Linked DNA regions of Metabacillus sp. B2-18. The protein of the gene in region 1 interacts with the protein of each later gene in a pairwise test. Links are inferred from orthologs where the notes say so. Each region holds a gene or a part of one and is shown on either strand. Other genes may lie near its edges.

What was found.
Region 2: the proteins of LPC09_RS03460 (region 1) and clpC interact in binary tests that used the Escherichia coli proteins (3 or more experiments, as listed by UniProt). The link is inferred for Metabacillus sp. B2-18 from one-to-one orthologs.

The regions. Positions count from the first base shown.
Region 1 is NZ_CP088245.1:661,852-666,368, reverse strand. Bases 663-3,471 are described here. They hold LPC09_RS03460 (sulfurtransferase TusA family protein), read right to left. Parts: upstream 2,277-3,471; coding sequence 2,049-2,276; downstream 663-2,048. Other genes in these bases: LPC09_RS03450 (SpoVR family protein), read right to left, coding at 2,862-3,471; LPC09_RS03455 (metal-sensitive transcriptional regulator), read right to left, coding at 2,359-2,622; LPC09_RS03465 (DsrE/DsrF/DrsH-like family protein), read right to left, coding at 1,522-2,001; LPC09_RS03470 (rhodanese-like domain-containing protein), read right to left, coding at 1,114-1,476; LPC09_RS03475 (rhodanese-like domain-containing protein), read right to left, coding at 802-1,098. Outside these bases: more of LPC09_RS03480, read right to left, coding at 177-662; more of LPC09_RS03450, read right to left, coding at 3,472-4,280; hmpA (NO-inducible flavohemoprotein), read right to left, coding at 4,362-4,517. UniProt on the Escherichia coli protein: Involved in thiosulfate metabolism.
Region 2 is NZ_CP088245.1:107,804-112,041, reverse strand. Bases 810-3,933 are described here. They hold clpC (ATP-dependent protease ATP-binding subunit ClpC), read right to left. Parts: upstream 3,534-3,933; coding sequence 1,086-3,533; downstream 810-1,085. Other genes in these bases: LPC09_RS00570 (protein-arginine kinase McsB), read right to left, coding at 3,530-3,933; radA (DNA repair protein RadA), read right to left, coding at 810-852. Also shown: more of radA, read right to left, coding at 1-809; more of LPC09_RS00570, read right to left, coding at 3,934-4,238. UniProt on the Escherichia coli protein: Part of a stress-induced multi-chaperone system, it is involved in the recovery of the cell from heat-induced damage, in cooperation with DnaK, DnaJ and GrpE. Acts before DnaK, in the processing of protein aggregates.

The DNA.
Region 1 (4,517 bases):
TCAATTTCATAATGTATCATTTGTTACCAAAAAACGTATGAATTTCACATATATTAATGTTTTTATCCGTGTTGTTGATTATTAACATGTTCAAGGTGAAGGAAAATGTTCGTTTTTTGATTAAAGAGTCATAATTATGAAATTAACTCAATAACATAATAAATTAATTATTCTTTTTACTTAGTTAAGTTGGAAGTAATTCCAGACCATTCATTCATACCAGGCACTACATTATTAACCTTAGCGAAACCTTTTTCAGCTAATTTTTGAGATGCGAGATCACTGCGACTTCCAGTACGACACACAACATAGATTTCATCATCTTGATTCAACTCGCTTACACGCTTTTCCAATTCACCTAACGGAATAGAAATTGCGTTAGGAATATGGTTAAATGCATATTCAGCTGATTCTCTTACATCTAACACTACAATGTTTTCTCTTGCTTCTAGCTTTTTCTCTAGTTCTTCATTACTTGTTACATGTGGATGTTTTTTTTCAATCGTATCGTCATTTGAAGATTTCCGTAGGTAATGTTTTAGAACATCCCCTTCTACAAGAGTACCAAGATATTGATGACCGGAGCTTTTTGCCCATGCTTGGATATCAGCCTTTGATCCTTTATCTGTAGCTTGAACCTCTAAGACCTGCCCTGCTTCGATTTCATTCATTGCTTTTTTTGTTCTTACTATTGGCATTGGACACGCTAACCCTTTTGCATCTACTAAGAAATCTGTTTTTAACGAGTTCATAAATAAAGATCCTCCCTTTACCCAACAGGGTATTTTTTTGCGAAAAAAATTAGTTTGTCTCGCCTTCCCAGTCAAGCATTCCACCGGTCATATTAGTCACATTAAATCCTTGGTTTTCTAAGAACTGATATGCACGACCACTTCTACCGCCTGATCGACAAACCAATATATATTCTTTTGACTTATCCAGTTCATTCATACGAAATTCTAATAACCCTAATGGAATATGAATAGAACCAGGAATTTTCCCAGCTTCCACCTCTTCCACTTCTCTCACGTCAATGATGTTTACACTTTGACCTTGAGTTAACATATTTTCTACTTCTTTTGCCTTAAATTGTTTCATTTTAATAGCCTCCTTTTATCTCCAAGCGCTCATACCGCCTTTTACATTTGTTACATTGGTGAATCCTAATTTTTTCAACATTTTACTAGCCTTTTGACTTCGCATACCACTTTGACAGATCACAATAACTTCTTTGTCTTTAGATAATTCATTCCTGGCTTTTTGACTGAGTTCATGAAGAGGGATATTTTTAAATTCTTTAATGCGATTCCCAGAAAATTCACCACGTGTTCTCACATCAACAAACTGCTTATTTTTATCTTTTAATTCATTTTTCAATTCAACTGTCGAGATATGTTTTACTCCTTTAGCAGGGATAATCCTGTTCAAGATAAAAAGTACGAAAAGGGCAATGACGATATAGTTGATGTATTCCACCTTATTTTCCTCCCTACATACTTAGGGGAGTATCCCCTATATTAATTAGATAAATAAATTCACATTTCCTTCTTCTGCATCTGCTAAGTATGCTGCAACACCAGCATAATCAATATTGTCTAACAGTTCTTCTTCTTTAAGGCCTAGTAAATCCATAGTCATCGTGCAAGCTACTAGGTTCACCTCTTGTTCTTGTGCCATTTCAATTAAATTTGAAAGAGGCATTGCATTGTGCTTCTTCATCACATCTTTGATCATTTTTGGACCGAAGCCAGCAAAGTTCATTTTAGACAATCCCATTTTTTCTGCGCCTCTAGGCATCATCTTGCCAAACATCTTTTCCATAAGACTTTTCTTCACTTGTATATTTTCATCTTTACGTAAAGCATTTAATCCCCAAAATGTATGAAAGATTGTTACTTCATGATCATAGGCAGCCGCACCGTTCGCAATAATATAGGCGGCCATTGCTTTGTCATAATCACCACTGAATAATACAATCGTTGTTTTTTTCTTTTCTGTCACAGTCGTTCCCCCTCTACCCCTAAGGGTATATAATTCTTTAAAATTTTTTATCCTTTTTTAATCCAAAATTTCAATACTTGATCCTCTTCCACATGCTTTAAAAACTCATGACCACCAGACTTAGCCCAAGCAGTTAAATCATTTTTTGCTCCTTTATCTGTTACATGAATCTCTAATACTTGACCAGATTCTAATTCATTCATAGCCTTTTTTGTTTTTACGATTGGCATTGGACAAGCTAAACCTTTTGCATCTAAAACTTTATCTATATTCATTGAGTAATCCTCCTAAATTTTAATTACCTTTACCCCTACGGGTATATAATAGTATAAATAAAAAAGAGTGTCAACCTATTATTTAGCGACTTTTTACAAGTAAATTTACAGCTTCTTTCACTAATTCTTCTGTACTGTGTTCTCCAGTTTCTTCAGCATGACGAACACATTCAACTAAGTTTGAACTAACAACAACCCCGATTGTTCGATCAATCGCTGTTCTTGTTGCAGACAACTGCGTAATAACTTCCTTACAATCTTTTCCTTCTTCCATCATACGTAAAATACCTCTAAGTTGACCTTCAATTCGCTTTACTCTATTTTTCATTTGATCATTATATTCCATCTCAATACCTCCTTTACCTAAATTTCTTTTATATAAATCAAAGATACATTCTGGTAAGCTACCTCGTTAGTAACTATTACTTACAAATTAAATCTTATACCACTAGGGGTATAATGTCAACTTATAAAATATCTTTTAAACAGTAAAGTAATTCTCGTACAATTAATAAGCTTAAATTGTCAAAGGCGACAATTTATTTTTCAAAAAATAAAGAGCCACTTCACCAGTGGCTCTTTATACTATAAATACTTCCTCGACACACTCTTCCCATCATAAGAAAACAATACAGCTTTTCCTTCTAAAACACTCTCCATGTGCACTGGTCTCCCCCAAAGCTGATACACGTATGGAAGAACTTTCTCTAAATACTTTAAATCAAGCTCAATATCCTCAAACCAATGCTTTAGGTAAAGTTCGTTGTTTTTTAAGTAATCTCCATCGTTAACTGTAATATAAGGGAATCCACCGTTCACCCGCATACTAACCAGTTGATCACGAACCCCTTCCCACTCTTTATCAACAATTTTATAATCGCGTCCTTGCTTTTGGAAAAGATACATATCTTCTCTTAACACGAGATCCTTTGTTAAATAATTGCGGATAAATGAGATATCTGATTCTACTTCACGAACCTCAAACATTTTTTCTCGACCGGATCCTGGCTTCGCTCCAAACATTTTCATTTCTTCTGTTGGATTATTATAGCGTTCTTCTATATCTTCAAAGATTTTCAAGCCAAGATAATATGGATTAATACTCGTTTTTGATGGCTGTACAACACCAGCATTCAGCTTTGCGAACTCTACTGCTTCATCAGAAGTAAGATCCAGCTCTCGGATAATACGTTGATGCCAATACGAAGCCCAGCCTTCGTTCATGATCTTCGTTTCTAATTGAGGCCAAAAATAAAGCATTTCTTCACGCATCATTGTTAAAATATCACGCTGCCAATCTTCTAACTCCCGGCTATATTCTTCAATGAATAAAAGAATGTCTTTTTCGGGAGATGGCGGAAGCTTCTTTCTTTTCTTTTTGGAGACAATCTTTTTTTCTTGCTTTTTATCAAGATTCCATAAGTCATCATAAGGTGTTGCTGCTTTTTCCTCTTCAGTCTCATCAAATTCAATATCATCAATGGACCAAGAAAGTTTTGGTCGAACAAGTGATGGATCAATATGCTCTTGAATGGAAAGGACTGCATCCAAGAATGTCTCAACTTCATGTCTACCGTATAGGATTTCATAATGCTTAATTCGTTCTGCAGTGGCTGACATACTCTCAACCATTTCCCTTTTTGTATTGCTGAATCGAGAATTATTTTTAAAGAAGTCACAATGAGCTAAAACGTGGGCAACAATTAATTTGTTCTGAATAAGGGAGTTCGTATCTAATAGGAAGGCATAGCATGGGTCTGAGTTTATGACAAGTTCATAAATTTTACTTAAACCTAAATCATATTGAAGCTTCATTTTATGAAATTGCTTCCCAAAGCTCCAGTGTGAAAATCTTGTTGGCATACCATAAGCACCGAATGTATAAATAATATCAGCAGGGCAAATCTCATATCTCATTGGATAAAAATCAAGTCCAAAGCCTTTAGCAACCTCGGTAATTTCTGAAATTGCATATTCCAGGGCCTTTTGATCAGTTTCTTTCATAGTCTCCCCCCTAAGCTTTTGTTATCTTAAATGTATGTACTTAAGAGGGAAAACATGAAAAGGTTTGTTTTATTTCACATTTCAAACATTCTGATAATCCTTCAAACTAACCGATGGACCAAAAAATTCATAATGAATATTTTCTGTTTCAACGCCAATATTTTCTAGATATCCAATCACATTTTTCATGAAAGCTACCGGACCACAGATATAAAAAGCTCCCTTTTTATCTATTAA
Region 2 (4,238 bases), 550 kb from region 1 along the record:
TAGAAAAATCTCTGATGGATTTTGCACCTCTTCTAAACCAGCTTCTTTCATCTCAAAAATTCCCATTTCATTTGTGGATCCAAAACGGTTTTTTACAGCACGTAATATTCGATACGTATGATGCCTTTCTCCTTCAAAATAGAGGACAGTATCAACCATATGCTCTAAAAGCCTTGGACCTGCAATTGAACCCTCTTTCGTTACATGACCAACAATGAATACCGCAATTCCCTTTGTTTTGGCTATTCTCATTAATTCAGCCGTTGATTCTCTTACTTGAGACACACTACCTGGAGCAGAGCTTATTTCACTATGATAAACAGTTTGAATCGAATCGACCACTACAAAGGCTGGGTTTGTTTCGTCGATTGCTTTTGAAATAAAGCTTAAATCTGTTTCAGATAAAACTAATAATTTATTAGATTTTACCCCTAAGCGATCTGCCCTTAATTTCGTTTGCTTAACTGATTCTTCACCAGATATATATAAAACATCATGACCGTTATCAGCTAATTGAGAGGATACTTGTAATAACAGTGTTGATTTCCCAATACCAGGGTCACCACCAATTAAAACTAAAGATCCCTTCACAATACCACTTCCGAGTACACGGTTAAATTCTTTAAGGTTTGTAAATATTCTTGGTTCTTGGGTTGTTTCAATTGTTGTGATCGGCGAGGGTTTTTGTACCGTTTGATTGGAATGAGCAAAAACAGCCCTTCGAGGTGACCCAGACTTTAATACTTCTTCTGTCATTGTATTCCATTCACCACATCCTGGGCATTTTCCCATCCACTTCGGTGATTCATATCCACAGGTTTGACAAATAAACTTTACCTTTGCTTTTGCCATAAAATTGTTCCTCTCTTATTAGATTACCAAATAGACAAGTTAATTATGATACTTATCCTTAATTATATAAAACTGAAGGTGTTATCAAGGGAAATCTTTTCGGAAATTACGTTTAATCTTTCCAGACGGGTAAAAGGAGGATTATCTTATTCCCATGTCCGTAGTATTATCCATAGGAGAAAAAAGAAAGTGAGGCACACAATTAAAATCGTATGCCTCTAAACTATCTTTATTTAATTAGATTTCACTTCTTCTTTTTCAGCTGTTTTCACAACAAACTCGCCATTTTCCACATCAAGAATAATTTTTTGGCCTTTATCAATTGTACCTTTTAACAGCTCTTCAGAAAGACGATCTTCCACATTCTTTTGAATCGAACGACGCAATGGTCTTGCACCATATTCTAAGTCAATTCCTTCATCTGCAATTTTCTCTTTCGCAGATTCTGTTAATTCTAATGAAAGATCTTGTTCTTTTAAACGTTTCGTTAATTGATCAGACATAAGCGAAACGATTTCTTTTAGATGCTTTTTCTCTAAAGAATGGAAGACAATGATTTCATCAATACGGTTGATGAATTCAGGACGGAATGCACGTTTTAACTCATTCATTACCTTATCTTTCATGTCTTTATAATTTTGTGTTTCATCTTGAATATTAAAGCCAACATACTTATTGCGTTTTAGTTCACTAGCTCCAACGTTAGAAGTCATAATTAAAATCGTATTTCTAAAGTCTACAGTACGCCCTTTAGAATCCGTTAATCTTCCGTCTTCTAATACTTGAAGTAAAATATTAAACACATCAGGGTGGGCTTTTTCAATCTCATCTAAAAGAACAACTGAGTAAGGCTTTCTTCTAACCTTCTCTGTTAACTGACCACCTTCATCATATCCTACATATCCTGGAGGTGAACCAACAAGACGTGATGTTGAGTGCTTCTCCATATACTCAGACATATCAATACGAATCATCGCATCTTCATCACCAAAGATCGATTCTGCTAGAGCACGAGCTAACTCAGTTTTTCCTACACCCGTTGGTCCTAAGAAGATGAATGAACCGATTGGACGTTTTGGATCCTTTAAGCCAGCACGAGCACGGCGTACTGCTTTTGCAACAGCAACTACCGCTTCTTCTTGACCGACTACCCTTGAATGAAGGAGGCTTTCCATATTTAACAGTTTGTCAGTTTCTGTTTGTGCCAACTTGGAAACTGGAACACCAGTCCAACTAGAAACAACCATCGCAATATCTTCAACTGTCACTTCAGTATTTTCTTGACCTTGTTTTTCTTTCCATGTTTTTTTCGTTTCTTCTAGCTGCTCACGTAAACGTTGCTCTGTATCACGTAAAGATGCTGCTTTTTCAAACTCTTGGCTTTGAACAGAGGCATCTTTTTCCTTACGGATTTCCTCAAGCTTTAGTTCAAGCTCTTTTAAATTAGGCGGTGTAGTAAAAGAACGTAAGCGAACTTTTGAACCTGCTTCATCAATTAAATCAATCGCTTTGTCTGGAAGGAAACGATCAGAGATATAACGATCTGATAATTTAACAGCAGCATCAATCGCTTCATCTGTAATTGATACTCTATGATGTGCCTCATAACGATCACGTAAACCTTTTAATATTTGAACACTTTCATCAACAGATGGTTCATCAACTTGAATTGGCTGGAATCTACGCTCTAATGCAGCATCTTTTTCAATGTACTTTCTATATTCATCAAGTGTTGTTGCACCAATACATTGTAGCTCACCACGAGCTAACGAAGGCTTAAGAATATTTGAAGCATCAATAGCTCCTTCTGCACCACCAGCACCAATTAATGTGTGCAACTCATCGATAAAGAGAATGATATTACCCGCTTGACGAATTTCATCCATTACCTTTTTCAGGCGATCTTCAAATTCACCACGGTATTTTGTCCCTGCAACAACCGTTCCCATATCTAACGTCATAACACGCTTATCACGTAAAATTTCCGGTACTTCATTTTGGACAATTTGTTGAGCCAAGCCTTCAGCTATGGCCGTTTTACCAACACCTGGCTCTCCAATTAATACAGGGTTGTTTTTCGTACGTCTACTCAACACTTCAATAACACGTTGAATTTCCTTACTTCTACCAATTACAGGATCTAAGCTTCCTTCTCTAGCAATTGCCGTTAAATCACGTGCAAGACTATCCAAAGTAGGTGTATTAGCATTAGTAATGCCTCCACCTTGATGGTTTGCTGAAGATTCGTTGCTTCCTAATAATTGAAGAACCTGTTGTCTTGCTTTGTTTAAACTTACACCTAAATTATTAAGTACTCGTGCAGCTACCCCTTCTCCCTCACGAATAAGTCCTAGGAGAATATGTTCTGTTCCAACATAAGAATGTCCCAGCTTTCTTGCTTCGTCCATTGATAGCTCAATCACCTTTTTTGCTCTTGGTGTATAGTGAATAGTTTGTGATGCATCTTGACCTCTACCAATCAATCCTTCTACTTCTTTTTGAATTTTATCTGGACCTAGACCTAATGCTAGTAAAGCTTTAGCAGCTATGCCTTCGCCTTCACTAACAAGACCTAGAAGAATATGCTCTGTTCCAATATTATTATGACCTAATCGAACTGCTTCCTCTTGTGCTAAAGCCAGTACTTTTTGCGCGCGTTCTGTAAATCTTCCAAACATCATAATTCATCATCCTCCATCCGTTTATTACGATCCATTTCCAGGTTTAACCGCTCTCTAATGAGTGCAGCACGACGAATATCTCTCTCATTTGGACGTAATGGTCCTCCAAAATACTGCTGCAAAAATCCAGGCTGTGTTAATATCATCAGTTCATTTAAAATAGTACGGGAAATATCTTTAATAATTCCTAAATCAATACCTAATCTAACATCAGATAAGCATTTTGCAGTCTCGTTAGATTCTATGCTTCGGCAGTATACCAAAGTTCCAAAGGAACGGTAAACCCTGTCTTCTAACTGAGTTTGTGAGGACTGATATAGAGCTTCGCGAGTAGATCTTTCCTGCTCAATTAGCTGTTGTACAACACTAACAAGATCCTCTACAATATCCTTCTCTGACTTACCTAATGTAATTTGGTTTGATATTTGAAACAGATTTCCTACTGCTTCACTGCCTTCTCCATATATCCCTCTTACAACCAAGCCAAGCTGATTAATTGCCGGGATAATTCGATTAATTTTTTGAGTGATAACTAACGCTGGGAGATGCATCATCACTGATGCCCTAAGCCCTGTTCCTACATTGGTAGGACAGCTTGTTAGATATCCTCTTTGTTCATCGAAGGCATAATCAACTTCTTCTTCAATCCAATCATCCAACTGATTCGCAGTACTTAAGGCTTCTTCCAGCTGAAATCCAGGATAT